DNA from 2 places in the Protofrankia sp. CiP3 genome. Region 2 is predicted to be linked to the other one. Evidence: predicted binding sites of a transcription regulator. Region 2 holds the regulator's gene; the other holds the start of a gene.
What was found. Region 2 encodes LexA, which represses DNA repair genes until DNA is damaged. Its sites were predicted from a motif close to CGAACNNNNGTTCG; they were not measured.

Region 1: the regulator LexA is predicted to act here: its motif matches at 4,201-4,214, upstream of MJ797_RS19115 (SAV_6107 family HEPN domain-containing protein).

What each region holds. Positions count from the first base shown of each region.
Region 1 is NZ_CAKJTM010000067.1:7,701-22,502, reverse strand. Features, by position in the region: gene MJ797_RS27190 (DUF58 domain-containing protein) at 1-582, shown strand, start outside; gene MJ797_RS19125 (DUF3488 and transglutaminase-like domain-containing protein) at 579-2,948, shown strand; gene MJ797_RS19120 (DUF3040 domain-containing protein) at 2,977-3,381, opposite strand; gene MJ797_RS19115 (SAV_6107 family HEPN domain-containing protein) at 3,660-4,181, opposite strand; gene MJ797_RS19110 (hypothetical protein) at 4,476-5,042, opposite strand; gene MJ797_RS19105 (BTAD domain-containing putative transcriptional regulator) at 5,500-9,414, shown strand; gene MJ797_RS19100 (spheroidene monooxygenase) at 9,417-10,202, shown strand; gene MJ797_RS19095 (FAD-dependent oxidoreductase) at 10,374-12,932, shown strand; gene MJ797_RS19090 (GNAT family N-acetyltransferase) at 13,079-13,729, shown strand; gene MJ797_RS19085 (carotenoid biosynthesis protein) at 13,851-14,669, shown strand; gene MJ797_RS19080 (glycosyltransferase family 2 protein) at 14,744-14,802, shown strand, end outside.
Region 2 is NZ_CAKJTM010000017.1:52,078-66,879, forward strand. Features, by position in the region: gene MJ797_RS09135 (vitamin B12-dependent ribonucleotide reductase) at 1-2,742, opposite strand, end outside; gene nrdR (transcriptional regulator NrdR) at 2,864-3,313, opposite strand; gene MJ797_RS09145 (LysM peptidoglycan-binding domain-containing protein) at 3,424-3,726, opposite strand; gene lexA (transcriptional repressor LexA) at 3,983-4,756, shown strand; gene miaA (tRNA (adenosine(37)-N6)-dimethylallyltransferase MiaA) at 4,795-5,673, shown strand; gene MJ797_RS09160 (EAL domain-containing protein) at 5,723-6,619, shown strand; gene hflX (GTPase HflX) at 6,669-8,069, shown strand; gene MJ797_RS09170 (alpha/beta fold hydrolase) at 8,107-8,952, opposite strand; gene MJ797_RS09175 (class III extradiol dioxygenase subunit B-like domain-containing protein) at 8,955-9,683, opposite strand; gene miaB (tRNA (N6-isopentenyl adenosine(37)-C2)-methylthiotransferase MiaB) at 9,698-11,179, opposite strand; gene rny (ribonuclease Y) at 11,335-12,993, opposite strand; gene MJ797_RS09190 (regulatory protein RecX) at 13,262-13,759, opposite strand; gene recA (recombinase RecA) at 13,816-14,802, opposite strand, start outside.

The sequences.
Region 1 (14,802 bases), on a different contig from region 2:
AGCCGTCTGCGGACCGCTGACAGCTCCATGGTGGTCGCGATCCTTGGACGTACCGATCCGGCGCAGGCCGCGGTCCTCGCCCGAGCGCGCCCGCGCGACGCCGCCGCGATCGTCCTGCTGGTCAACGTGGCGACCTGGGACGAGGGGGAGCGTTCCGCGAGCGGGACCGAAGGCCTGCAGGCGTGCCGCGCGGTCTTCCAGCGCCACGGCTGGACTGTGATCATCGCCGGGTATGGCGACAGGCTCACCGCGCTGTGGCCGGGAACGACCGGAAAGGGCCCAGCGTGGGGTGGCGGAACAGACGCCGCCAAACCCGAGCCGGCCGCGGGCGGCATGATCCACAATAGCCCGCGGACACCGGATCCGGCCACCGGCGGACTCGGCGGGGACGCGGCCGCGAGCCCGAGTCCGAGTCCGAGTCCGAGCCCGAGCCCGAGCCCGAGCCCGAGCCCGAGCCCGAGCCCGAGCCCGAGCCCGAGCCCGAAAGCAGTATCGGGACCGGTATCGGGACATGCGTCGAAGCCGGCGGCGGAACCGGGCCGCGTGCTGCCCACGGACACGCGGGCCGGGGCCGCGCTGTGACCTCCCGGCTCCAGCTCGTTCCCACTGCCGGGGCTGCGCTGGCGTCGCTGCTGTGCGCATCCGCGCTCGCGCCGTTGTTCGACGGCTTCTGGTGGTGGTTCGGCCCCGTGATCGTGGCTACCGCGGTAGCTGTGGGCACGGCCGCGCTGGCACGGGCGCTACGGCTGGCCATCCCGGTAGGGATTGTGTCCGGGCTGCTCGGTCTTCTGATCACGGTCACGGCGTTGTACGCGCGTGAAACCGCCGTCGCCGGCCTGCTGCCGACCGGGCGGACGGTGGATGCGCTGCGCTCCCTGATCATAGCTGGCCGCGACGACGTCTCGCAGCTCGCCGCGCCGGTGCCGCAGCGTCCGGGCCTGGTGGTGCTGACCGTCATCGGTGTCTACTGCGTCGTACTGATCGTCGACTTGCTGGCGGTCACGATCCGGCGCCCGACACTCGCCGGGCTTCCCCTGCTCGCATTGTTCATGCTGCCCGCCACTGTGCTGCCGCATGGTGTCGGCGTGGTTCCCTACCTGCTCGGCGCGATGGGATTCCTGCTCCTACTCGTGATGGAGTGGAAGCAGACGGTCGAACGCTGGGGAAAGCCGATTACCGGCTCGGCGCAGGCCGCACTACCGAACAACGCGAGGAGCCTCGCCGTTGGGATCGCCCTGTGCGCGGTGATGTGCGCGCTGGCCGTCCCGGCAGTCCTGCCGTCCCTTGACGGGGTGGGACCGCTGGCGCGCCAACAGGGCGTCACCCGCTACACCGGCCCGGCTTCGGCGATCGTGCTACCGCCGCTCGTCTCGCTGTCCCAACAGCTGCATGCGAGCCAACCGACCACCCTGCTGTCGGTGCGCACGGCCACGCCCAGATACCTGCGGCTCACCGCGCTGGAGCAGTTCGACGGGCAGCGATTCACTCTCCGGTCACTGCGCGCCACCAGTGAGGCGAGGATCAGCGACGGCCTTCCCGCCCCGGACCGCAACACCCGGGTCAGCACGGTGTCAGCGACAATTGACGTGTCGACGGTCCTGACGGAACGCTACCTTCCCCTTCCGGGCACCCCGAGCAGGATCGAAGGCCTTGCTTCTGGCAGTGACTGGCGGCTGTCCACCGACACCGGCACGGTCTTCAGCACCCGGACCACTACCGCCGGTGCGCACTACCAGGTGGAAGCCTCCACTCCCGATCCGCTCCCAAGCCAGCTCACGGCCTCCCCGCGGACCTTCCCAGCCGATATAAAGATCGACACAGAGCTGCCTCCCGGTACCGACCCGAGGGTCGAGAAACTCGCCCGTGAGATAGCGGGGACCCGCGTGAACGCCTACCAGCAGGCCCTCGCAATCCAGAAGTACCTCCATGACACCACCTTCATCTACGATCTCAACGGCGCCCCGACCGCGCAGGACGGAGCCTTGACGGAGTTCCTGTTCAAAACCAGACGTGGCTACTGTGAGCAGTTCGCCTCCGCGATGACGGTGCTGCTGCGGACGCTCGGCATCCCAGCCCGGGTGGTGATCGGCTTTGTCCCGGGGGCCAGGCAGGCCGACGGCAGCTATCTGATCACTAACAGGGATGCGCACGCCTGGCCGGAGGCGTGGTTCGCCAGCGCCGGTTGGGTTTCCTTCGAGCCGACCCCCCGCACCGACGGAACCATCACCCCCGCCTATGCCGCGGCCGCCGATCCGGCCGACCATGGCGCGAGTCCGTCGGCCACACCGTCAGTCACCACCCCAGGCGTGGCCCCCACCACGGGCCCGGACACCGACGCCGTCCGGGACAGCACGCCGAGCCCAGCGCCGAAAGCTTCCGAAAAAACACGTTCCGCGGAAAGCCCCCTGCCGACGATCATCCGCTGGCTTTCCCGGACTCTGGTCGGGACAGGCATCGTCACGGTGCTGCTGTTGCCGGCGTTGGTGCGGGTCACGCGCCGCCGGCGCCGTCTCGCCACCGCTATGACAGGCGGTTCAGCCAATCACGCGGGAGCGGCAACCGCGGATGCCCGCGTGCACGCGGCCTGGGCCGAGCTCGCGGACCTGACATTCGACCTTGGAGTACCGCTGCGGCCCAACGAGTCGCCGCGGGCCAGTGCGCTGCGGCTGGCCGACCACATCGCTGCCTGCCCGGAGATTCGAGCATCGGACGCCGAGGCGGCCCGAGCCGCGTTGCTCCGGATTGTCGAGGCGGAGGAACTAGCTCGCTACGCGCCGTCCGCAATGGCCGGTTCCAGCACCAACGAAAAGATCGGACGCGACCTGCAAATGGTCGCACGACTGCTGCGAACGGCGGCACCACGCACTGACCGGGCACGCGCGGTACTTGCTCCACGGTCGGTGGTAGGGGCGCTGGGCGTGTTCGGCCGGACAGCCCGCCTGAAGTGACCTAGCTGCTGATGGGCCCGCCCAGGCGTCAGCGGCCGTCCCGGTCCTCCCACCGGCGACGCCAGCGTTCCTCAAGACGCTCAGCCACTGAGGCACGTGCCCGGCGACGCGAGGCTGCCGGATGACGACCGCTCAGCTCACCACCGCGGCCACCGATCCGGCGAAGATCCGCGGCACCACGTGACGCCGCGAACAGCATCAGCACGAAGCCGAGCACGCCGAAGACAACGATCAACGGCGTCCGGTTGAGCACGACCCCGATGACCAGGACAACCAATCCGAACAGGAACAAGAGAACGCTGCGACGAACCCTGCGTAGCAGGTAGGTACGGGGGTTCGTCGAGCGGACCGTGCTCGCGAACTTCGGATCGTCCTCGACGAGCGCGCGCTCGATCTGATCCAGCAGGCGCTGCTCGTTTTCCGAGAGCGGCATCGACGCTCCTCCCACGACCGGCAGGTCCGGCAGACGGAACCTGACACCCAAGAATAGGCATGACTGGGCGGGCGCGGTAGGCAACCAACCATGCCGAGACAGACCGATCGGTTCGTCCTGCCGTCAGTCCTCCCCCCACCCATCCCGCCTCACGCCGGGAGGCGCCATCAGCGGCGCTGGCCGGATCGTGCCGACGCCGAAACGGCCACGCACGCGATCAGATGCACGCTCGGCATCGCGCGCCCGAACCGGCACGCACCGAACACGAGCTGGTGCGTTCAGTCTCGGGAAGATCTGACCGGCCTGACAACCATAGCTGGCAGCGCCGCCTGTGATGGCAGACCCAATGTTGTTTCCACCGTCGTGAGAAAGATTTCGGCCTGACGGGCCAGGTCATCGGCATCGCGGGTACCGACCACCGGTAGGCCCGCCTCGGCCGCCGCCCGCCTCGCCGCACCGGCGGCGAAGAACTGGGCCCACTCCGCCAGTTCAGGCGCCACCGTCGCAAGTAGCCGCCAGGCGCTCACCGGCCGGCCACGGTGACCGGGACGGGCCTGAGCTCGATCAGCAAGGACGGCCGCGGCGGCACGCAACGCCGCCATATGGGCCAGCGCGTACCGCTGGCCGGGAAGCTGGGTGAGGCTCGCCTCGTCAAGGCCGTGACGCGCGGCCAGGAGCAGCTCGTCACGGGAACGGCGGGGCAGCCCCGCGACCGGGAGCACCGTTCGTACGCCAGGACGTTCCTGAGTCAGAGCAGGTGCGGCACATACAGCGTGTTGGTCAACACTCCGCCGGCTCATGACCACTCCTTCCATGAATCGAACGCGTGTTCGCACTCTGAAAGGAGTAAACCCCGACCGGGTCAGGCCGTCAACATCGCCGGCCGCAACGGGCCGCCGGACGGAAGACGACGGCCGTTTACCGCAGCGGCCGCGAACACGTTCCCGGCGGCGACCACTCAGCGGCCGGCGGTGGAGCCGCTCGGCATCCATCACGGCGGCCGGCGGTTATCAGTGCGCGAATCGGGCCGTGCCGCGCGGACCCGGCCGTCGGTGACGCGGAAAACAAGAGCATAACCACACCACCGGCGGCCCCTACGCGGCCGCACAGACCTGGGCCGCCGGCTGCGGTGACGCGAAAGAACCGTGATCGTGCCGCCGTCGGCTCTTCAACAGCAGAAACCAACCCAGCGTCAGAAGAACCAACGGGTCGTGAATACCTCCGCGCCGACGATGATCGTCGTCCACAAGCACCAGCGCGGTGCCGTCATGGGCGAACCGGATGAGACCGCCACCCCGGCTGCTCAGAAAGCCGCACTCAAAGACGGAACCGCGGGGAACGACCCAACGCACCGCACGGCTGCCCGGAAGTTCGACCGTACCGCCACCACCGCGACGCGCCGACCGAAAAGCAACCAGCGGAATCGACGTAACGGGATCGAACACCCGTAGCCCACGGCCATCAGGATCAGCTTCCAGCGCCAGCAGCCGGCCCGCTACCATCAGCTCAACCCGGCGGTGCTCATCCCAGTCCTCGAGAACCGCGGCGACGCGCCTGTCATCCGCGACCAGCATGACCTGGTCCGGCCTGCCGTCGACGGTACCCAGAGCCACCTCATGCAGAAGTCCTGACCGTGCTGTCTCCTTCGTCGATGTGTCCATAATGATCGGTATACCCTCCTGTTGCTCCTCAGCCCTCGGGCGAGCGGGCCTGATAGAACAAGCAGAACAGACAGTCATCAACCAGTCGTACACATGCGATCAGAGCGAAAATTGATGTTCCGTTGACGGAAATACGGAATCAGCCGCGGGAGCCGCGCGGACCGCGGACGAGAGAGCCCGCGATGCCTCGCATCGGTAACAGTCGCCCATCCGACCCGGCCCACGCACGCGAAGTGGTTGCGACAGCGGCACCCACGACGCACGCTGCGGTGGAGACCCAAAAAAAACGCCGGGCCAGCCCGCGCCAACGAGCAATCTGATCACAGACGACACGATCCTCACCCCCACAGATACGCCGACAGCACGGCCGCGCCGTCGGCGGCCCGAAGAAGCGCGGCCCCCGGAATCAGGTATCCCCAGATATCGTAATCAGACGGGATCGGCGCGAGAAGGTCACATGCCAGACAAAGAGAACCTGCATTTCGCAATCCTCGGCCCCACCGAGGTCACCCGCGACGGCAATGTGATCATTCTTGGCGGAAAGCAACGGAAAACGCTGCTCACGGTCCTGCTGTTGAACGTCGACCAGATCGTCACAACCCACCGCCTGATCGAGGCGGTCTGGGACGGTCACCCCCCGGACCGGGCGTTGGCAACGCTGCGGACCCACATCAGCGAGCTGCGCCGCAGGCTCGACCCGGCCAGAGGCAGCCGGCTCCTCGTCCGCCACGGCTCGGGGTACTCGCTTCGGGTGAGCCCCGAGCAGATCGACGCCGCCCGGGCCCGTACCCTGCTCGGGCAAGGCCGCCGCGCCGTCGAGGACGGAGATCCGGTCGCCGCGATCGCCCCGTTACAGGCCGCCCAGGGCCTGTGGCGGGGTCAGCCACTCGCGGATGTCGCCGAGTACGCCTTCGCCGCCGCCCACATCCAGCGCCTCGATGAGCTGCACCGCGATGTCCGGCGGACACGGATCTCCGCGGACCTCTCGCTGGGCCGCCACCGGGAGACCATCGGCGAGCTCCGGGCGCTGGTCACCCAGTACCCACACGACGACGGGCTACGCAAAGATCTCATCATCGCCCTGTACCGGGACAACCGGCTGGAAGATGCCACGCAGGCGTGCCGTGACGGGCTCGACGCCCTGCGTTCCCACGGTCTCGACTCGAGTCTGCTGCGCCGGCTGCAAGAGGATATTCTGCGGGAGGCGCCCAGTTTGAACTGGACACCGCCACGCGCACTGGAACGCCCGGCGCCACCGAAACCACCCTATCTCGGGGTGTACCAGCTGCCACCGGACGTCGCCGAATTCACCGGCCGTGACACCATCCAGACCAAGATCCTCACCGCGCTGACCGACCCGGACGCGCTGGCCAAAGGCACCGTCGTCGTCGCCATCGCGGGTAAGCCGGGAGCGGGCAAGACCGCGCTGGCTGTCCACCTGGCCCATCAGGCCCGCGAGCACTTCCCCGACCCGAGCCTGTTCTTTGACCTGCGGGGCAGCCTGCCGTCTCCGCTGGATCCGATCAAGGTACTGACCCGGCTTGTACAGGCGCTTGGAGTAACCAGAACCGCGGTACCCACCGACCCGGACGACCTTGCCGAGCTGTACCACAGCATGCTCGTCAACCGGCGCATGTTAATCGTCTTGGACAACGCCGCCAACGAAGCTCAGATCCGGCGCCTGCTGCCCGCCGCTCCCGGCTGCGCGGTCATCGTCACCAGCCGCTCCGGCCTGCACAGCCTGGACGCCTATCACCGAACCATCGATGTCCTGTACCCGGCCGAAGCCGTCGCGCTGCTGGCGAAACTCGCCAGCGACCGACGGGTCGAAGCCGAGCCCGTAGCCGCCCGCGACATCGCCGGGCTCTGTGGCTACCTGCCGATGGCGATCCAGATCGCCGGCCGTAAGATCGCCGCTCACCCGCACTGGAGGCTGGCCCGGGTAGCCAGCCGGCTCACTGGGGAGCGTGACCGGTTGTCCTGGCTGGAACTCGGTGACCTCGAGGTCCGAGCCAGCTTCGCGTTGAGTTACGTCGGCCGGCCCGAGGACGAGCGCCAGGCCTTCCGGCTCCTCGCCCTCCCCAACATGGTCGACTTCGCGCCCTGGGCCGCGGCGGCGCTGCTCGACATAGGCAGCGACGAGGCCGAGGACATCCTTGACCGGCTCGCCGACGCCCAGCTCCTGGAACGACGTGGCCCCGACCAGGCAGGGCAGACCCGCTACCGCTTCCACGATCTGATGCGGGTGTTCGCGCGGGAACGCCCGATCGGCCAGCGGCCACGCGATAATGGCTTTCCTCGCCTCGCCGGGGACCTGGCGGAACACGGTGACCTTTCACCCGCTGGGGCACAGCCCAGCGAGGAACAGCCCACCGCCGCGACAGCACCGGCTGAAGCCGGGCCGCTGAACACCGTCGGCGACGAACTGCGCCCCGCCCTGACCAGGCTGCTCTCGGCCTACCTCACCGTCATCGACCGCGCGACCGCGGTCTTCTCGCCGGGTAGGTCACTGACGATCGACAACCCGGCCGCGCGTTCCACGTCAGCGGACGACATCGTCTCCGCGCTGGTCGCGGGGCCGCTGGTATGGTTCGGCATCGAGCGGATCAATCTTCACCTCCTGATCGAGCAGGCATCCGCGCAGGAACTCGACGAGATGACGTGGCGGCTGGCCGCGGCGGCCGCCCGGTTCTACGAGTTCAACGGCTACTGGGACGACTGGGATCGGACACACGGTCTGGGCCTGACGGCGGCTCGCCGGGCAGGCGACCCGCTCGCTGAGGCCATCATGTTGTGCGGTCTGGGCGACCGGAACATCCTCCTCGCTTTCGAGGAGGCGTTCTGGCGTCTGAGCGCCCCCGGCACCGACCCGGACGGCCAGCCCGCGGTCGACGCGAACAGCGCGGCACGCGACCACCTCGATCTCGCCACTGAACGCTTCACCCGTAGTTACGAGATCTTCACTGCCATCGATCACGCTTTCGGCGAGGCACGCAGCCTGCACGGGCTCGCCGATGCCTGCCGCGGCAAGGGCCGGTTCGACGAGGCGACGGAGCTCTTCGACCGCGCGCTGCAACTGTTCCGCCGCTCCAACAGCCCGGCCGCGGAGGCCGAGACGCTGGTGTGCCTGGCAATGTGCCACGGCAACCGCCAGGAACTCTCCGAGGCCGTCACCTGCCTGTCGACAAGCCTGTCCATCGCGCGGGATCTCGACAACCGGCCGCTGCAGGCATACGCGCTGCGCCGCCTCGGTGACCTCTACCGCAGCCAGACGCGGTTGGAACGCGCGCTCGCCGCGTACAACGAATCCCTGACTCTGCTCGCGGCCCTGCCGGACCCACTGTGGGAACCGCGTGTCCTGATCCGCCGCGGGGACATGCTCGCGCAGATGGACGACATCGCCAGCGCCCGACGATCCTGGCAACAGGGCATCAACCTGCTACGCCAGACCCGCTCCGCGGAACTCGCCGTCGCGGAACAGCGGCTGTCCTCAACCATGCCCGCCAAGCCCGCCCAGTTCGGCGGCGGCAGGCTGCTCGGCGGCTTCGACCCTGAGTACTTCATCAGCCGTGCCGCCGCCAGCCGGCGGATCGTACAGGTCCTGAACACGTGGACCGACCTGGTCACCACCCTGCATGAGCAGGCGTTCGCAACGGCTGTGAACAGCGCGTTGAACGGCGGTGCGCTCGTGCAGATCCTCCTGCTCGACCCGGACTCGCCCGCTGCCGCGCAACGCGAGGAGGATCTGGACCGCACCATCAACGTCCCCGAGGCCATCCGGGACAACCTGCGCCGGCTCGACGCGATCCGAACAGGCCTGGACCCACACCTTAGACACCGAATGTCCGTGCGTGTATACACCGAGCAACCGCTGACAAGTTACCACCGATGGGACAATGGGGCCATCGTATCGACATATCCGGTTGGTCGCTCTTCGGCGGTTTCCACCCAGCACGAGACGACCATCGACTCCACGCTCGTCCAGTTCATCGAGGAACGCTTCGCCGCCCTGTGGCGCCCGGAGGTCAGCATCAGCCTTGACGACTACCTGAAGCTGCCGCTGTCGATTGGTTCGTGCACGGACGGCCCTCTGGAACTGACCGTGCGATACATACGAACCGAGGGCGCGGTCTACCTGGCCGACGACATGCTGGCCCGGCTGGTCCGCGCCAGCGGCCCGGACGGCCTCCTCACACAGGTCACGGGGAACCGCCATCCCCTGCTGCCGCTGGGACGATGCCGTGCGCTTCTCTGTCGCGACGACCCATCCCGGGCCAGAGCGTTCTTCGCGCAGAAATACGGCGTGGAGCACGATGCTGTCCTGCGCCTGTCACCACTGCGGCCAACGGACCCCACGGCGATACGGTTGTGACCGTGGGAGATGGCGATGCTACCGCGGCACACGCCTGCCCCCTGGTGATCATCGACCTGTGGGGGGTGCGGCCCCGCCATGTTCCGCACGCGGCCGCGAGGATGGCGCTGGACCGCCGGCACTTGCGGCGCACAACCGGTCTCGTCTTCGCCAGGTCCCTTGGCACCGGACGCGGCCGGACGTTCGGCCCGCGCGACGCCGACGTGCTGCGCTGGGCTGTGCTGACCGTCTGGGCTTCCGCGCGGGAAGCGGCCTCGTTCGAACGGTCCGCCATGATCGACGCATGGTCCGCCATTGCCTACGAACGGTGGCGAGCCGAGCTCCACCCGTTGTCGTCCCGGGGACGATGGGCCCGTCAGCGTCCGTTCGGTGACCCGGTGACGCAGCTCGCGGGCCTGGCGCGGCCAGCCGGCCTGATCGCTGCGATCACCAGAGCCAGACTGTCGTTGCGGCGGGCGCCCGCTTTCTGGCGGTCGGTGCCGCCGGTGGCCGAGGACCTCACCCGTTGCGAAGGCCTGCGGTTCGCGGTGGGGATCGGCGAGGCGCCACTCGGCCTACAGGGAACATTCAGCGTCTGGGACGACGCTGACGCGTTACGCCGGTTCGCCTATGGCAGCCCGGCCCATACCGACGTCGTGCGGCGCACCTTTGAACACGGCTGGTACAAAGAAGAGCTCTTCGCGCGTTTCGCCGTCCTGCGTGCCCACGGAACGGTGAACGGATGTGACCCGCTGGCACGATCCGGCCGAACACCTTCCGGCGGCCACCACGAGCATCCCCGCGGTTAAACAGTTATTGAAGATCGCGAGGCACAGTGGAAGTTATGCCAAACTCAGCTTCAGCCTGGGTCCGGCACACAACACAAGACACAACAAGAACCGTTCATCACACACGAGACCATAAACACGCCTTTTGGCGGCCATGTTTCGCCTGAGTTTGCCAGCCGAATGGAAACAGGAATGTCCACACCCGCTGAGCCCGGCATATACTCCCGCTCGCGCCGGCCCCGTCCCACCCGCCGGATCCTCGTGGCGACCGGGGTGAGCGAATCCACCCGGTTGTCCCTGACATCGCTCCCGCTGGTGTGGCTGCGAGCGGACCTCGCGGCCACACCAGCGGCACTGTCCGGGGCGTTGTCGACGCTGCGGCCCCACACCCTGGTCGTCGGCGCCAACCCCGTCGACGCGAGCACGATAGCCACCTGGGCGACGGCGGTCCGGGCGCAGAATGATCACAACAAACTTCTGATCATTCGTCGCGGCACCTCGCTCGCGGCAATCGACTGTGATGCCGCGGCCCATCACGACGTCACGGTTGTCAACACTCCCGAGGTCAACGCCCGCCACATCGCCCGTTTTGTCCTCGACGCACTGCTGATCGCGCAGGCCGGCCCGGCCGGGCTGGCCGCCCCGCTGACGGTCGGCCTGATCGGAGCCGGCTCGATAAACGGGCGGGTCGCGCGGGCCGCCGCCGCTCAAGGCCATCGGGTTCTTGTCCACACACCGTCCCTGGCTGCTGATCCGCAGGCCCGGGTGAGCTGGCTGGCCGAACACGTGCTGACGGCCGCGGCCGTCACCTTCGCCCCCGACATCGACGCTGTTTGCGCAGGCTCTGACCTGCTCAGCGTCGCGGTACCGCTGACCGTCGGCGGCGCGCACCCGACCCGCGGCCTTGTCGGCGCGGAACAGGTCAAGGCGTTCATCGGCAGCCGGATCGTAACGATCTGCGAACCTGAAGTTCTCACCGAGGACGCGGTCACAGATGCTTACGCCAGACGCGAGCTGACCGTCGTCATCGACAACGCGCCTGGGCTGATCGATCCGCTCCGCCGGCAGATCCTGGATCGCTTCCCGGACAGCACGGTCCTGCGGCCGGGCTTCACCCTCAGCTCAGCGGCGATGCGCATACCCGGCTGCGCCGAAGATCTCGACCAGGCGGTTCTCACCGTCGTCGCCAGCAGCGAGATTGCCGATCTGGTCACCGGCCTGGACAGCAACCTGGCGGCCGGAGCCGCGGCCGTGGCTCCGGCCGCCAGGAGTGCCCGCGAACCGCTGGCCGATCGTTACGCGCACAACCCGCGTCACCATGGGAGCGATCCCGCCGAAACTGTGATCATCGGCGGTGGGATCGTCGGGCTGACCATCGCGCTGAGCCTGCACACGGCCGGATGGCGCAATCTGCGGGTACTGGACGCGGCCCCGGCCGACCGCACTGACCCGAAGCGGCAGGGCACGACCTACGGCGGAACCGACGGACGCCATCTGTCGCTGACCGAGACGGTTCCACACGCTGACGCGTCCCGACGCACGGTTCTCGCCCGTCCGCCCCGGGACGGCGGATGGCAGCTACGTGACCCAGTCACCCTCAGCGATACTGAGCGTGACTGGGTAGCGGCTTTCGAGGGCTTTACCGACCGTCCGGGCCTGCGTGCGCTCACAGCTGATCTCGCGATCGGTATCAACCGGCTCGGCCTGCGCGGCTGGGAGACGTTGTTCGCCCGCTATCCGCACGCCTTCGAGCGGCTGCGCCGGGATGCTCGGCTGCCCCGCTGCTACCTGTCCGCGGCTGATCTCGCCGCCGGAACGCGGCTGCAGACCACAGTCGACGCCACGGCCAGCGTCCTGAGCCCGGACGAGATCGCGTTGCGCTGGCCCGCGCTCGTGACAGCCACCGACGGCCTGGCCGAAGATCCGAATCAGCCGCCCCCCGCGGCCGTCCACGGCGCCGTCGAGGTCGACGGGTACGCCGTCAACATCCACCAGCTTGCCGACGCCGTCCGCGATCTCGTTGTGGCTGTCGGCGTGCCCGTGCATTCCGGCAGCCCGGTGCGCTGTCTGCGCCAGGTCGGGAACGGCGGTTCGGGCCACGGCTGTGAGAGCCACCCGAACGAGGTGGAACTCGTCCTCAGCGACGGCACGACCAGGCGGGCCGGCACCGTCATCGTCACGGTCGGCGGGCGTGACCTGGTTGCCCTTGTGGGTGCGGACGCGGCATCGTCCGGAACGGTCCAGCACGTCCTCGGAGTTTCGCTGACGATGCCCAATCCCGGTCTGCGGCACGCCCTGAAGGTGCACGCGCCGGACCCGGTCGGGGTCGTCAACATCACCTTGTCTCCGGACTCCGCTGTGATACACGCCAGCGGGGGATTCGGCTATCTGGGCCTCGCCCGCCCGCGGGCGGGCGACCCGCGAGTCGCGGAACTGATGGCGGCGCTGGAGGAGACCGTCGGGCGGCTGCTTGCCCGGCCACCCGGCTCAGCCGGGCCGCATCCGGTCCTCGACCGCCGCACCTGTGAACGCCCGATGACCCCAGACGGCCTCCCGGTGCTGGAGGCCGTGGACGCCTTCGGCGGGCGAGTCGTGGTGGCCGCCGGGACGAACGCGGGCGGCACAGTACAGGCGCCGGCCCTGGCCATCCTGCTCAGGGATCTGCTCAACGGCGGACGCGGCGGCGTTCACCTGGCGCTGGGTCCTGACCGGATCAGCCTACGGAGCACGCGGGTACCGGTACCCACCTGAGCTGGCTCGGCGACGCTGCGGGCACCCGTTATTGTCGAGCACCTCAGATGGTGTACGAGACGGACACGCCCCGCGAGTGGCCAGCCCACGGCTGACCGATCAACATGGTGCGTGGTGAGGACAAGTGCGCGAGGGAGGCAAGCTTGATGGAGAGCATCGGGCTGGTCCGCTGGACACCCGCGCGGATGCGTGCCCGGCTGACCGATGTCATCGGCGTCTACAAGGCCGCCTTCCTGGACGTCCACGAGCCTGATCCAGCGCGTGCGGCGATCGAGCGGACCATGCACGCCCGCCGGCACGCTGAGCGTCGGGATCTGCGCGCGGTGGCGGCACTGCTGCCGGACGACCGTCTGATCGGTTTCACCTATGCCCTGCCTGGGCGGAAGGGCCAGTGGTGGCACGACGTCGTCAGTGACGCGCTCCCCCCCGAGGACGCCGTACGGTGGCTCGGGGACTGTCTGGAGATCGTCGAATTCCATGTCCTGCCGGAGTTCCAGGGGCAGGGGGTGGGGCGCGAACTGATGCGGGAACTGTTGCGCGACGCGCCACAGCGTACGGCCGCGCTGTCGGCGCTGGAACTTCCCGGCAGCCGTGCCCGGCGGCTGTATGCCAGCGAGGGTTTTGTGCCGCTGTTGTCGAACTTCCAGTTCCCGGGAAGCTGGGTCGAATACGCGGTACTGGGTAAACACCTCACGCACACCGAGCCCGTCCAGGAAGAAGAGCCCCGGTCCCGCAAGGCTGAACCGCGCGCGGGCCGGGCTCATGGCGCCGACGGCCGGCGGGTACGTGCCGTCTGATCCGGCCCATGTCCCGGTCTGTGTTCCGGGAGGTCCGGCACGGCGGACCACCCTCGTGCCGTCTTCGGTGCCTCGGCCCGCGCGGGCCCGCCACGACAGGTCCCGATACCCGCGACCTGTCGTGGCGGGCCTTCTGCCATGGGCCTTCGCGGCTGCCACCGTCGCCGCCCAGATCCCGTATCCCCTGGTCACGAACGCCGGAAAAGATGATCTCACAGTAACGTCGGTGTTGCTTTTCACCACGGCCTCGGTTATCCACGCGGTCCGTACCCGCGGTGCCGGATGGGCTGCCCGCATGGTCATGCTGAGCGTCGGTGGTGGTCTGGCCGCCGAGATCGCCGGGGTCCACACCGGCCTCGTCTTCGGCCGCTACAGCTACACCGGCGCCCTCGGGCCTGCCGTCGGCGGAGTACCCGTGGTGATCCCGTTGGCCTGGACGATGATGGCCTACCCGGCCTTCACGCTGGGGCGCTACACCGCCCTGCGACTTGTCGGGCCATGCGGTCATGATGCCGCGGGCCCGGGAGCGCACCCAAGCGTCATGGTCACCGCACTGGTGGGAGGCCTGCTCCTGACAACCTGGGATCTCTATCTGGACCCGCAGATGGTGGCCGCCGGCTACTGGCGATGGTCGGGCGACGGGCCCGCCCTCAACGGCATTCCGCTGTCGAACACGGCCGGCTGGCTGGTCGTGGGCACTCTGATCACAGAGAGCCTGGCCCTGATACCGCGACGGCGGGCCATCCCGGCTGACCAGTTCCCCGACCACCTGCCGATCTTCATGATCGGATGGACCTATGCCTCGTCGTTGCTCGCGAACCTGGTGTTCTTCGACCGTCCTGGTGTGGCGTTCGCCGGTGGCGTCGGCATGGGGACGCTGCTCGCCGGTACGGCAACCGCGGCTGTGGCAACGCGCCGGCAGCACCGGCGGGCCTCGTGACCTCCCGGCGACCGGCCCTGGGCCGGCGTTCACGGCCGGACCGCTGGGCGCGGCTGTCACTGCTTACGGGCACGATCGCCGCGGGCGTACTCACCGTGCACACCGTGGTGAACGCCCGTCTGTTACGGGTCGC
Region 2 (14,802 bases):
GCCGGCCCCGGTCAACCGGTCAGCGGAGAGCTCGGCGCCGACCGTGTCGACCGGCTCCGGAGCTGACGCTACTGATGACACTGACGCCGACGCAGGCTCCACGAGAGCATCAGATACGTCCACCGCGCCCGGCCCGCCATACTGCCCGGTGAGCTGACGCGCCCGCTCCTGGGCGCTCAGCACACCGAGTTCCGCGCGGGTTTCCTGAGGCAGGTAGTCCAGCGCCAAGCGGCGGAAGAGGTAGTCCATCACGGACTGGGCCATCCGGACATCCGGGTCGTCGGTCATGCCGGCCGGCTCGAAACGCATGTTGATGAACTTGCGGACGTAGGCGTCCAGCGGGACACCGTACTGAAGCGCGATCGAGATCGCAATGGAAAACGCGTCCATGACACCTGACAGGGTGGAGCCCTGCTTCGACATCTTGATGAAGACCTCGCCGAGACCGTCATCGGGATAGGACCCAGCGGTCATGTAGCCTTCCGCGCCACCGACGGAGAAGGACACCGTCCGGGAAGGCCGGATCTTCGGCAGGCGGCGACGGACGGGCTGGTACTCCTCCGGCAGCCCGCCGACAGCCACCGCGGCTGCCGTGCCGGTGCCCGCGGCCGCTCCCGCGGACCTCTTCGCGCCACGCAGGTCGGACAGCGGCTGGCCGACCTTGCAGTTGTCCCGGTAGATGGCCAGGGCCTTCAGCCCGAGCCGCCAGCCCTCGAGGTAGATCCGCTCGACGTCCTCGACGGTTGCCGAGGACGGCATGTTGACAGTCTTCGAAATAGCTCCGGACAGAAACGGCTGGACCGCCGCCATCATCCGGATATGCCCCATGGGGCTGATCGCCCGCTCGCCGATCGCGCAGTCGAACACCTCGTAGTGCTCGCGGCGCAGGCCCGGCGCGTCGATGACATGGCCGTGCTCGGCCACGTACTCGACGATCGCCTCGACCGTCTCCTCGGCGTAGCCGAGAGCCCGCAGCGCGGCGGGAACCGTCTGGTTGACGATCCGCATGCTCGATCCGCCCACCATCTTCTTCATCTTCACCAACGCGAGGTCGGGTTCGATGCCGGTGGTGTCGCAGTCCATCGCCAGCCCGATCGTGCCGGTCGGAGGGAGCAGGCTGACCTGCGCATTACGCCATCCGTGCTTCTCGCCCAAGGCGTGCGCACGGGCCCATTCAGCGGCGGCCAGGGCGAGCACCCGGGCGTCATCCGCTCCGGCGTTGCGGACCGTGTCCGTCGCGGCGGCGTGCTTACGGATCACCCGGCGATGGGCCTCGGCGTTGCGCGCGAAGCCCTCGTACGCCCCCATGACGCCCGCGAGCTGCGCCGAGCGCCGGTAGGCCGCCGCGGTCATCAGCGCGGTGATCGCGCCAGCCATCGCCCGGCCGCCCTCGGAGTCATACGCGCGGCCTGTCGCCATGAGCAGCGCACCGAGATTTGCGTAGCCGATCCCGAGCTGGCGGAACGCCCGGGTCACCCGGGTGATCTCCGGGGTCGGGAAGTCAGCGAAACAGATCGAGATGTCCATCGCGGTGATAACCAGCTCGACGGCGGCGACGAACGCCTCCGCGTCGAAGGTCAGATCGTCGCGCAGGAACCGCATCAGGTTCAGCGAGGCCAGGTTGCAGCTGGAGTTGTCCAGGTGCACGTACTCGCTGCACGGATTGCTGGCGCTGATCCGGCCGGACTCCGGGCAGGTGTGCCAGTCGTTGATCGTGTCGTCGTACTGGATCCCGGGATCCGCGCAGTCCCACGCGGCCTGCGCGATGGTGCGGAACAGCGGCCGCGCCCCGATGGTCTCGATGATCCGCCCGTCGATCCGGGCCCGCAGGTGGAAGTCGGTGCCGTCGAGCACCGCCCGCATGAACTCGTCCGTCACCCGGACCGAGTTGTTGGCGTTCTGGTACTGCACCGAGACGATGTCACGGCCGCCGAGGTCCATGTCGAAGCCGGCGTCCCGCAACGCTCGGATCTTGCTCTCCTCACGGGCCTTGCTCTCGACGAAGTCGACGATGTCGGGGTGGTCGACGTCAAGCACGACCATCTTCGCGGCTCGTCGGGTCGCGCCACCTGATTTGATCGTCCCGGCCGAGGCGTCGGCTCCACGCATGAAGCTGACCGGGCCGGACGCGGTACCGCCGGAGGAGAGCAGCTCCCTGGACGAGCGGATGCGTGACAGGTTCAGCCCGGCACCCGAGCCACCTTTGAAGATCAGGCCCTCTTCCCGGTACCAGTTGAGGATCGACTCCATCGTGTCGTCGACGGACAGGATGAAACAGGCCGAGACCTGCTGTGGCGCCGAGGTGCCGACGTTGAACCACACGGGGCTGTTGAAGCTGAAGACCTGGTGCAGGAGCATCCAGGTCAGCTCCTGCGCAAAGACCTCGGCGTCGGTCTCCGACGCGAAGTACCCGTTCTGCTGCCCGGCGGCCGCGTAGGTGCGCACGACCCGGTCGATGAGCTGGCGCAGCGACCATTCGCGCGTGGCAGCGCCCAACGCGCCGCGGAAGTACTTGCTCGTGACGATGTTCGTGGCGTTCACCGACCAGAAGTCAGGGAACTCCACCCCGCGCTGCTCGAAGTTGACCGAACCGTCCCGCCAGTTGGTCATCACGACGTCCCGCAGCTCCCAGGTGACCTCGTCGTAGGGATGTACACCGGGTGACGTGTAGACACGTCCTACTTTCAGGCCGGTGGTCTTACCAGCGGGCCGGGTCGACTTCGTGCCGCGGGTCTCGGTCATGGCGCTCCTCGTCTGGCGGATACGGCATTGGGCGGCGACTAGGGCGTGTTTCGACAGTCACCTGGACGCGGCTCCCTGATCGAACGACGACTTCCGAAACACGCCGTAACCAGCTGGTGAACTACCTGGCCTGCGTCCGAAGACCGGCGATCGCGGTCTCGAAGTCCGCCAGGGAGTCGAAGGCCAGGTACACCGAGGCGAACCTCAGGTAGGCGACCTCGTCAAGATCTCGCAGTGGGCCGAGAATCGCTCGGCCGATCTCGTCCGAGGGAATCTCGGCCGCTCCGGACGCACGCAGCGTGTCCTCGACCAGCTGAGCAAGCTGGGCCAGCGCGTCCGTCTCCACCGGGCGGCCCTGGCACGCCCGGCGCACCCCCGCCACCACCTTCGCGCGGCTGAACGGCTCGGTGACCCCGCTGCGTTTGATGACCCGTAGTGATGCCTCCTCGATCGTCGTGAACCGGCGGCCGCAGGACGAACACGATCGCCGACGGCGGATCACGGCACCTTCCTCGGTCTCGCGGCTGTCGACAACCCTGCTGTCCGGGTGTCGACAAAACGGGCATCGCACGGACGATCCCCCAAGATCTTGATGACTTACACCTTCGTAACTACCACATGTTGTGGTGGACGATAGAGTCAGCCACCACGGCCTGGCAAACCCGCCGGCGTGTCCAACGGTCAGGGCAGGCGAAGCGCCTGACCCGGAACAAGATCGGTGGTGTCGAGCTGATTCATACCGGCCAGCCGCGCCACAACCACCCGGGTGTCACCCTCAGGCGCCAGCCCACGCGCTATCCCCCACAGGGTCTCCCCGGACTGGACCACATGAACACGCGCCGGCCCGCCGCCCCCACGCGACGAGGCCAACGAGGTCACCCGCGCGAGCGACAGGACCAGACAGAAGACAGCCGCGACGAGGACGACCAGGACCGCCCGACCTCTCCTGGTCAACCTCAGTGGAGGCTCAGCCGACCTCTCCACCACACACTCCTTCAACCTCCGAGATCGCAAACGACGAACATCCGTTCGATCGAACTCCCGATCGAGTTTCTACCGCACGACCCCGACGGAATCGCCACGACACGCTCGAACAGACGTTTGAGAAATTCGGTCACGGCAGTTACGGTCGTACCGATGAGATGTCGGTTGTGACCACCAGCGCCGGTTCCTGGCAAAACCACCGGGTCCGCCGGGAGCGGAGTCTGCCACGACCGCGAAACGAAGGAGAACGGCAGGTATGACCACCGACCCCAACCGCGCCCGACGTGGCCGGCCACCACGCGGCAGCGTGCGCGACCTGCCGGACGGGCCGGCGGACGCGTCGGGCCTGACCCCCCGCCAGCGCAAGGTGCTGGAGGTGATCCGCAATGCCGTCGAGCGCCGCGGATACCCCCCCAGCGTGCGCGAGATCGGCCAAGCGGTCGGGCTGACCAGCACAAGCAGCGTCGCGCATCAGCTCAGGATGCTGGAGGAGAAGGGCTTCCTACGGCGTGACCCCCACCGCCCGCGGGCCATGGAGGTACTTTCCGCGGACGCACCGGTCCGCCCGGCGGCACGTGACAGCCTCCGTCTCGGGGCACCAGCGACGCCGGCTGCCGGTGCCGACGGATCGGTGGTCCCGCCGGACGGCCGTCGCGACGCGGCCTACGTACCCGTCCTCGGCCGCATCGCGGCGGGCGGGCCGATTCTTGCCGAACAGGCGGTTGAGGAGATCTTCCCTCTTCCCCGGGAAATCGTCGGCGAGGGCACCCTGTTCATGCTACGCGTTGTCGGGGATTCCATGGTCGATGCCGCGATCTGCGACGGGGACTGGGTGGTCGTCCGGCAACAGCCGGTCGCGGACAGCGGCGAGATCGTCGCCGCAATGATCGATGGCGAGGCCACGGTCAAGACCTTGCGTCACCGTGATGGCCATGCATGGCTCCAACCACAGAACCCGGCCTATGCCGATATTCCGGGTGACGAGGCGGCGATCCTCGGCCGGATCGTCGCGGTTCTGCGCCGGGTCTGATCGTGGCTGGCTGTGCCGACCGGGAGAAAGCCGGACGCATGGTGGCGGTCGTCGGGCCGACCGCGGCCGGCAAAAGCGAACTCGCGATCGACCTTGCCGCCGTACTCGGCGGTGAGGTCGTCAATGCCGACTCCATGCAGCTCTACCGCGGCATGGACATCGGCACAGCCAAAGTACCGACGCGGGAGCGCAGAGACGTCCCGCACCATCTGCTTGACATCTGGGAAATCACCCATGCCGCTGACGTGGCGTCCTACCAGGCCAGAGCACGAACCGTCATCGACGATCTGCTGAGTGCCGGCCGGACCCCGGTGCTCGTCGGCGGCTCAGGGCTCTACATCAGGGCTGTCATCGACGACCTCAGGTTTCCTGGCACCGACCCGGCGGTACGCGCGCGCCTTGAACAGGAGCTGTCCGAACGCGGGGCGGCCGCGTTGCACGCCGACCTGACCGCGCGGGCGCCCAGAGCGGCTGCCGCCATCCTGGCCAGCAATGGTCGCCGCATCGTGCGCGCGCTGGAAGTGCTGGAGCTCACCGGCGGCTTCGCCGCCTCCCTACCGGAACACCGCGCGGTCTATGACGTCGTTCAGATCGGCCTCGACCATCATGACCTTGATATCCGAGTCGCCGACCGCGTGGCGGAGATGTGGGCTGCCGGCATGGTCGAAGAGGTTCAGACGCTCGCCGGTCTGGGCCTGCGGAAAGGACGCACCGCCTCACGCGCCCTGGGCTACGCCCAGGTCCTGGCGTGGTTGGATGGCGAGATCGAATCCAGTGAAGCCGCCCGGCTCGCGACAATTGCCGCGACGCGCCGATTCGTCCGCAGACAAAGGTCGTGGTTTCGCCGCGATCCCCGCATAATTTGGCTAGACCATCCCGACGTCGATCAGGTGGCGGGCATGGTCAGCTCAGCCTGACATGCGATGGGTACCGGCGACCCGTTCATCCCGGCGTCTGGAGACATCTGTGACCGCGCTCGAGCTGAACCTCGTCCCGGCCCTGTGCGCCGCATTCGACGACGGATCGTTGCAGCTGCATTACCAGCCCGAGGTTGACCTGCACAACGGGTCGGTCCCGGCAATGGAGGCGTTTCTGCGTTGGCAGCATCCCGATCGTGGGTTGATGCGCCCGTCACAGTTCATGCCGGTCGCCGAAGCGGCCGGCCTGTCCGAACAGGTCGGACGCTGGGTGCTGCGGACCGCCGTGACGGAGGCTCGGACGTGGCACGAGATGGCTTCAGGGACCATGATCCGCCCACCTCGCCTGTGGGTGAACGTCACTGCCGACCAGCTGACCAGGCCGGATTTCGCGGCCGAGGTGGAACACCTCGTGCGTGACCGGGGGCTGCCGCCGGGAGCCCTCGGGCTGGAGTTCACCGAACAGACTCTTGGGCTGGCGCACATCGGGGTCCCCCGCCTGTTGGCCCAGCTACGCTCGTTCGGGCCAGCGATCGGTGTTGACGGGTTCGGCACCTGGTATGCTTCGATGTCGACTCTTGATGTCCTGCCGCTGGACATGGTGAAGATCGACGGTCGGTTCCTTCATGCGATGCAGCGGGACCTGGAAGGTGAAGCCGTACTGGCCTCGATCATTACGCTGGCTCACCGACGCCGGCTGATGGTGGCGGCAGAAGGCGTCGACAGCGCGGTCATCGCATCCAGGTTGGCGGCGATGAACTGTGACCGCGGCGCCGGCCGGCTGTTCTGCCCACCCGTTCCCACCGACGACGCCCGGATGATCGCGCTCGGCCGCGGCCGGCCAGACCGGTGGCAGCAGCGATCGGGTCCATCCGCGGCGTCTTCCCGCCCCACGTCCCGCCACGCCGCCACCGTACCGATGCGCGCACCCGCCGGTGCCGGCTGAGTAACGGATCGACCATCCGCATGCAACCGTGTGTCAGAGAAGGGCAAATATGACGCTTCCCGCCGTTGAGGACACCATCCGCGACCAGTTCTTCGACGCCACCGGCGAGGGACTCGATCTCGTCGATCGAGCGGCCCTACGCCGAGTTCCGGGTCTGACGACCGAACTCGACGACGTCACCGAGGTCGAATACCGCCAGCTCCGGCTGGAACGAGTCGTCCTCATCGGCGTGTGGACCACCGGGACCGCCACCGACGTCCAGACCTCCATGACCGAGCTCGCGGCACTCGCGACCACGGCGGGCTCGGTCATCCTGGACGCGCTCGTCCAGCGCCGTGACACTCCCGACGCCGCGACATACGTCGGTTCCGGCAAGGCCCGGGAACTGAGCGAGGTCGTTGCCGCTGTCGGCGCCGACACCGTTGTCTGTGACGGGGAACTGACCCCCGGCCAGCTGCGCCAGCTGGAGGATGTCGTAAAGGTCAAGGTCATCGACCGGACCGCGCTGATCCTGGATATTTTTGCCCAGCACGCGACCTCCCGGGAAGGCAAGGCGCAGGTCGAGCTTGCTCAACTGCAGTACATGCTGCCGCGACTGCGCGGCTGGGGTGAGTCGATGTCACGGTCCGGCGGCGGCATCGGCACCCGGGGCCCCGGTGAAACAAAGATCGAAACCGACCGGCGGCGCCTGCGCGCGCGCATGACCAAACTCCGCCGGGAACTCGCCGACATGAAGACGGTCCGGGCGACGAAGCGGTCCTCACGGCAACGCAGCAGTGTACCCGCGGTCACGATCGCCGGATACACCAACGCCGGCAAGTCCTCGCTGCTCAACCGCCTGACCGGCGCGGGCGTGCTCGTCGAGGATGCGCTGTTCGCCACGCTTGATCCAACGGTACGGCGGGCCACACTCCCGGACGGCCGGATCTTCACCCTCGCGGACACCGTCGGCTTCGTCCGCCATCTGCCGCACCAGATCGTCGAGGCGTTCCGCTCGACCTTGGAGGAGGTCGCGGACGCCGATCTTCTCCTGCACGTGGTCGATGGTTCGCATCCCGATCCGATGTCACAGATTTCGGCTGTCCGCACGGTGATCAACGATGTCGACGCCGGTGACGTCCCCGAGCTGATCGTGGTGAACAAAACCGACCTGGCGGACCCGGCGGTACTGGCTCGGCTACGCCGAGAAATCCCAACCGCGGTCTTCGTGTCGGCCCGCACCGGCGAGGGCCTGACCACCCTGGTGGAGGCGCTGACCGAACATGTACCGCACCCCGCGGTTGACGTGCGTGTGCTGGTGCCCTTCGCCCGCGGGGATCTGGTGTCCCGGGTCTACGCCGACGGCGAGGTCCTCGATCTCGGGCACACAGCGGACGGCACCATTCTGCGGGCTCGGGTACCGGTCGGCCTCGCCGCCCAGCTCGCCGTGTTCCAGCTCGAACCAGCCTGAAAACGGATGGGCAAGCCGACCGGTCGAGCTCGTGTAGCTATGCCGCCCGCTGGCCGACGGCCTCGCGCCAGAAATCGATCAGCACCGCCGCGGTAGCCGGTGGATTTTCGGTCGCGGGTGAGTGCGCGGCGTCAGGGATCACTTCGTAGCGGGCACCGACACGCACGGCCATGTCCGCCTGCAGATGCGGCGGCCAGGCGTCATCGGCGATGCCGTGCGCAACCAGAACAGGCGCGGCGGCCTCGCGGATCACAGCCGCGAGCTCGCCGACCCGGTCAGGCTCGCCAAGAAGCTGCTCACCCATGACCCGCAGGCCAATGTCGCTGCTGGCGAAGAACCTGCGCTCGAGGAACTCCAAACCACCCGGTGGATAGACGGTGGTGTCCGCGACGCGCACCGCGGCCCACACCGCGTCGCGACCGCTGCGGTCGTAGACGATCCGCATGGCTCGCAACGCGATCCGGCGGGCGCCGACGATGCCCGCGGGACCCGAGCTGAGCAACACCAGGCTGGCCATGATCGAAGGCCGGTTAATGACCGCGGCACGGGCGACCAGACCGCCAAAGGAATGGCCGAGCAGATGCACCGGCCGGCCGATCTCGTCGACCACGCGCCCTACGTCCGCAGCCAGTGCCTCGACCATGCAGTCCCGTTCCGGATCGGCGGCCGGCGACTCGTACTGGCCACGCTGGTCGATCGCGATGACATTGAACCCCGCCTGCGCCAGCCCTTTCATGATCAGCAGATAGTCCTCCTTGCTCCCGGTGTACCCGGGCAGCAGGACGACCGGTGGATCAGCTGGTGAGCCAGCTCGCAGTGCCGCCAGACCCGCGTAGGTCAAGCGCCGCACTCCCGGTGGCAGTTCCGTCGACGTCAAGAGCATTACTAGTGACTCCCCCATTTCCAGCAGGCGACCACGTACCCCACACCGTAAGGCGCACCAACGTACTCAGCGTAAGATATCCATGACCGTTCGTGCGTGTCACTCGGCCTGGAAACAAGACTCGCGCCAGCCAGTACCTGCCACGAGGCACGGCCCGCCGCCATCAGCTCACGGGAGAGAGCGGGCTCGAGCCGCAGCAACCCGGGCGCGTCAGCCGCGGCCAACGCCGCAGCCACCGTGTCGTCATGAGCCGCGGCGCGTTCATCAAAGCCGCCGGGAGCGCCGACCGTCCGCCGCGCGCTGCCGTCCGCCATCACCAGGAACGCGACCCTGGCCGCACGTTGAGCCAACGTGACGCCGATGGTGGCAGCCTCCCGCGGGACGGTCATCGCGCTCACGCCGAATCCGGCCACGTCCCCCTGCCATGCCGTCTGTTCGAGCAGCCAGGCTCCGACCGTCAACGACAACGGCAACGTCGGCCGGTCCGGGCATTGCTGACCAGGTTGGCTTGCCTGTCCCAGAGTCACCGAGCGGGACACCCCGAAACCGGTCAGGGATCCCGACTGGCCGGCCGCATATGCCGCCGTTCGTGGGGCATCGCCGACAACCACGAGAAGGTCCGGCTCCCATGCGACCAGCCGACGAACGGCCTGGATTGCCGGTTCTCGCACAGCTACCGGCTCGCCTCGCGCCACCTCGGGAATGAGCAACGGTGGATGCGGGCAGGTCACCGCCGCGAGCAGCATTACCGGTGGCGCGTGGGCATACCGAGGTCGGTCAGCCGCCGCGTCATCCCGGTCTCCCCAGCATCGCTCGGTGTGTGCCGCGCGATCTGCCAGAGGTCACCCGCTCTGGTCCGTCGATGGGTCAGTGGCGGATCGTCCGCCACAAGATGGTGCGGCGCGCCTCTGGTGATCACAGTTTCGATCACATCACCGGGCCGGATCCCTGGGTCCGCGCTGTCGGAAACAGCCGGTGGCCGGAGGTGGACAAGCCGGCCGTCACGGGCACGGCCAGATCGTCGCCCGGTGGCGGCATCCTTGCGCCCCTCGCCCTCGACGACCAGTACCTCCACCCGCTGGCCGACGAGCATGCGGTTGGCCTCCCAGGAGATCTCCTCCTGAACGGCCACCAGCCGGTCATAGCGGTCCTGAACAACTGCCCGGTCCACCTGGCCGGCCATGGTCGCCGCCGGAGTCCCGGCTCGCTGGGAGTACTGGAACGTGAAGGCGCTGGCGAACCGCGCCTCGCGTACCACCTGCAGGGTATCGGCGAAGTCGGCCTCGGTCTCCCCAGGGAAACCGACAATGATGTCGGTGGTGATCGCGGCGTGGGGCAATGCCGCCCGCACCCGCTCGACGATCCCGAGGAACCGGTCCTGACGATAGGAACGACGCATCCGCCGCAGCACCGCGTCCGATCCCGACTGCAACGGCATGTGCAGCTGTGGGCAGACCGCCTCCGTCGCCGCCATCGCCTCGATCACATCGTCGGTGAAGTCGCGTGGATGCGGCGAGGTAAACCGGACCCGCTCCAGGCCATCAACCGTCCCGCAGGCGCGCAGCAGTTTCGCGAATGCTCCCGGGTCACCCAGTGACCGGCCATAGGAGTTCACGTTCTGGCCGAGCAGCGTAATCTCCAGAACACCCTCGGCGACCAGGGCATCGACCTCGGCGAGGATCTCCCCGGGCCGACGGTCGGTCTCCCTGCCCCGCAGGCTCGGAACGATACAGAACGTGCAGGTATTGTCACAGCCAACACTGATACTTACCCAGGCCGAATGATGGGCTGCCCGCTTGACGGGAAGTGCGCTGGGGAAGACCTCCAAGGCTTCAGCGATCTCGACCTCGGCCACCGCGTTGTGCCGAGCGCGCTCCAGCAGCACGGGCAGCCGGTGGAGATTGTGCGTCCCAAAGACGACGTCCACCCAGGGCGCACGTTCGGCGATCAGCCCGCGGTCCTTCTGCGCGAGGCAGCCGCCGACGGCGATCTGCATTCCCGGGTGACGCTGCTTGGCCGGAAACATCTGGCCGAGGTTGCCGTAGAGCCGGTTGTCGGCGTTCTCCCGCACAGCGCACGTGTTGAAGACCACCAGATCAGGAGTGACGTCAACGCCAATTTCAGCTGGCACGTAGCCAGCGGCCTCAAGCATGCCGGCGATGCGTTCGGAATCATGGACGTTCATCTGGCAGCCAAACGTCCGGACCTGATAGCTGCGGGGACTCACGCAGCCAGCCTACGGTGCGCAACCCGGACCTTCCTGGTCCGCCAGCCCCAATGCCGTCGAGGCCGGGGTCAGCGGCGGGGTGCGTGAGCGCGGGACCTCGCCGCCCAGGATGACGGAACGCCGCCGTCACCACCATCGATCATGGTAGAGACGGATCAGCGGGCAACCTCAACGGCGCGGGTCTCCCGGACGACGGTGACCCGGATCTGGCCGGGGTAGGTCAGCTCGTCCTCGATCTGCTTGGCGACATCACGAGCCAACATGTGGGCGGCAATGTCATCGACCTGGTCCGGGACGACCATCACCCGGACCTCACGACCGGCCTGCATCGCGAACACCCTTTCAACGCCCGGACGCCCAGCGGCGATCTGCTCGATGCGTTCGAGGCGTTTGACGTAGGATTCCAGGCTCTCCCGGCGAGCACCCGGTCGCCCACCGGAAATCTGGTCAGCGGCCTGGGTGAGAACGGCTTCGATCGAACGCGGCTCAACCTCGTTGTGATGCGCCTCGACCGCATGCACCACATCCTCGTCCTCACCGTAACGGCGGGCGATCTCGGCGCCGATGAGGGCATGGCTGCCCTCCACCTCGTGGGTCAGCGCCTTGCCGAGATCGTGCAGCAGCGTTCCCCGCTTGGCCAGAGCTGGTGGCAGCCGCAGCTCAGCCGCCATGATCCCCGCCAGATGGGCGGACTCGACGAGGTGCGCGAGAACGTTCTGGCCGTAGCTGGTCCGATACCGCAGGCGTCCGAGCAGGGCGATCAACTCGGGGTGCATCTCCGCGATCCCGGTCTGCATAAGCGCGTCCTCGCCAGCGCGGACGCAGCGAGCCTCAACCTCACGCCTGGCCCTTTGGTACTCCTCCTCGATGCGGTGTGGATGAATACGCCCATCCGAGACCAGGGCCTCCAAGGTGATTTTTCCGACCTCACGCCGCACCGGATCGAAACAACTCAACAGGACCGCCTCCGGCGTGTCATCGATAATGACATTCACCCCGGTGACCGACTCGAACGAGCGGATGTTGCGTCCCTCGCGGCCGATGATGCGGCCTTTCATCTCGTCGTTGGGCAGGTGCAGCACGGAAACGACCGATTCCGTGGTCGCTTCCGCGGCGACGCGCTGAATCGCCAACGTCACGATTTTCCGGGCCCGGTCCTCGCCCTGCTCACGAGCTTGCGCCTCAATATCGCGGACAAGCACGGCGGCATCTCGACGAGCATCGGCCTCGACAAGTTTGACGAGCTCGGCACGCGCCTGGGTCGCGGTGAGCCGGGCCGTGCTCTCCAGCGTCTGGCGACGCTCCTCCTCCAGATCAACAAGTTCAGCTCGACGCCTGGCGAGATCAATTTCTCGAGCGGCAAGATCACGATCTCGGGTCTCGAGCTCGCGTGCCTGCTCGTCAATCACGGCCGCGCGAACCTCCAGGCGCTGTTCGCGCTGGACGAGCCGAGCATCCTGCGCGTGGAGCTCGGATCGCAGTTGCCGCACCTCCGCCTCGGCCTGCGCCCGGAACGTCTCGACCGACTTGCGGCCTAATTCGCGTGCTTCCGCCTCAACAAGGGAGGCCCGCAACACAGATTCGGCCTCCGCCCGCTCCTGCACCGCCCGTGCCCCCTCCTCAGCCCGGCGTAGCAGTTCGGCGCCATCCCGCTCCGCCTGTTGGATGTCAAGAAGCTCGGCCAACTCCTCATGATCCGTACCGGGACGATGCGCCGTCAGCGCGCCCGAGCCCAATACACGAACAAGCAGTACGGCTATGACCACCAAACCCACGAGCAGGCAGGCCCCAAGCACAGCGAGGAGAACACCCATCGGTCCTCCTCCCGCTGCCGGCCATGGCCCGCAACTAGCGGGCCGGAGCGGCGAGGGGCCCACGAAACGGGCCGTTCCGAAACTTCAACCCGTGTCGTTGCGGACGGCCGGGTTGAGCCCAAACGAACGCGACGACGTCCACAGACATCGCGATCCGGGCCAACCACCCTCGTGTGAAGTTGTTTCACGCTATCGGAACCGCGTCACCGCGGGAGCCCTCTCACCTTCGGTGAGAGTAGGTCTGCGGCTCTCGAACGGTCAAGAAATGCTAGTCCTCCACGCTCCCCTCCAGTTCCTCCATGACCACCCGCAGCACCAGGTCCGAGGGATAGCCACGACGATCGAGTAACGCGGCCAGACGCCGGGCCCGCACCGGTGTGGGCAGGTCGTCCATCGCTGCCAGCCGGCGTCGTACCAGGCTCCGCGCGGTGGCCTCCTCGTCGTCGCCGTCCACGGCCTGCAGAGCCACCGACGAGATCTCCGGATCCACTCCTCGGCGCCGCAGCTCGTGAGCAAGAGCACGCCGACCGAGGCCACGGTTCACCTGGGCAGCGGAAACCAGCATGGCAGCGAACGCCCTGTCGTCCACCAGACCCACCTCGGCCAGGCGGTTCAGCACAACCTCGGCCACTTCTTGATCAATCCTATGACGATCAAGTACAGCGGCCAGTTCCGCGCGGCTTCGCGGACGGGTTTCAAGCTGGCGCAGGCATATCTCCCGCGCCCTGCCCATCGAGTCCGCCCCTTCTCCTCGATCACGATCCACAGCCGTCACCACCGGCTATGATCCACCATCGCCCGAAGATCGACAAAAAGATCAGCTCAGAGATCGGCTGGCGGCTGATCCGCGTCGATCGACGGCACCAGACCGAGCGTTTCCTTGATTCGCTTCTCGACCTCATTCGCGATGTCGGGATTATCACGCATGAAGGAACGAGCGTTTTCCTTGCCCTGCCCCAGCTGATCACCATCGTAGGTGTACCAGGCCCCCGACTTGCGGATGATGCCGTGTTCAACCCCCATGTCAATGAGGGAGCCCTCACGGCTTATACCACCGCCATAGACAATGTCGAACTCAGCCGTCCGAAACGGCGGCGCCATCTTGTTCTTCACAACTTTTACGCGGGTTCGGTTACCTACAGCATCCGTACCGTCCTTCAGGGTCTCGATGCGACGGACATCCAGCCGCACGGACGCATAGAATTTCAGCGCCTTCCCACCCGTAGTCGTCTCGGGCGAACCAAACATGACACCAACCTTCTCGCGGAGCTGGTTGATGAAAACAGCGGTGGTGCCCGAATGCGAAAGAGCACCGGTGAGCTTGCGCAGCGCCTGAGACATCAGCCTGGCCTGAAGGCCGACATGACTGTCGCCCATCTCACCTTCGATCTCGGCCCTGGGCACGAGAGCGGCCACCGAGTCGATGACGATGATATCGATCGCGCCGGACCGGATGAGCATGTCCGCGATCTCCAGTGCCTGCTCACCGGTATCGGGCTGGGAGACCAGCAGCGCGTCGGTGTTGACCCCGAGCTTGGTCGCGTAGTCGGGGTCGAGTGCGTGCTCGGCGTCGATGAAGGCTGCGATCCCGCCGGCGGCCTGGGCGTTCGCGACCGCGTGCAGAGCGACGGTCGTCTTGCCGGACGATTCCGGACCGTAGATCTCCACTATGCGTCCTCGTGGCAGCCCGCCGATGCCGAGCGCCACATCCAGCGCGATGGAACCGGTCGGGATGACCTGGATCGGTGGACGGGTTTCGTCACCGAGCCGCATAACCGAGCCCTTGCCGAACTGCTTGTCGATCTGTGC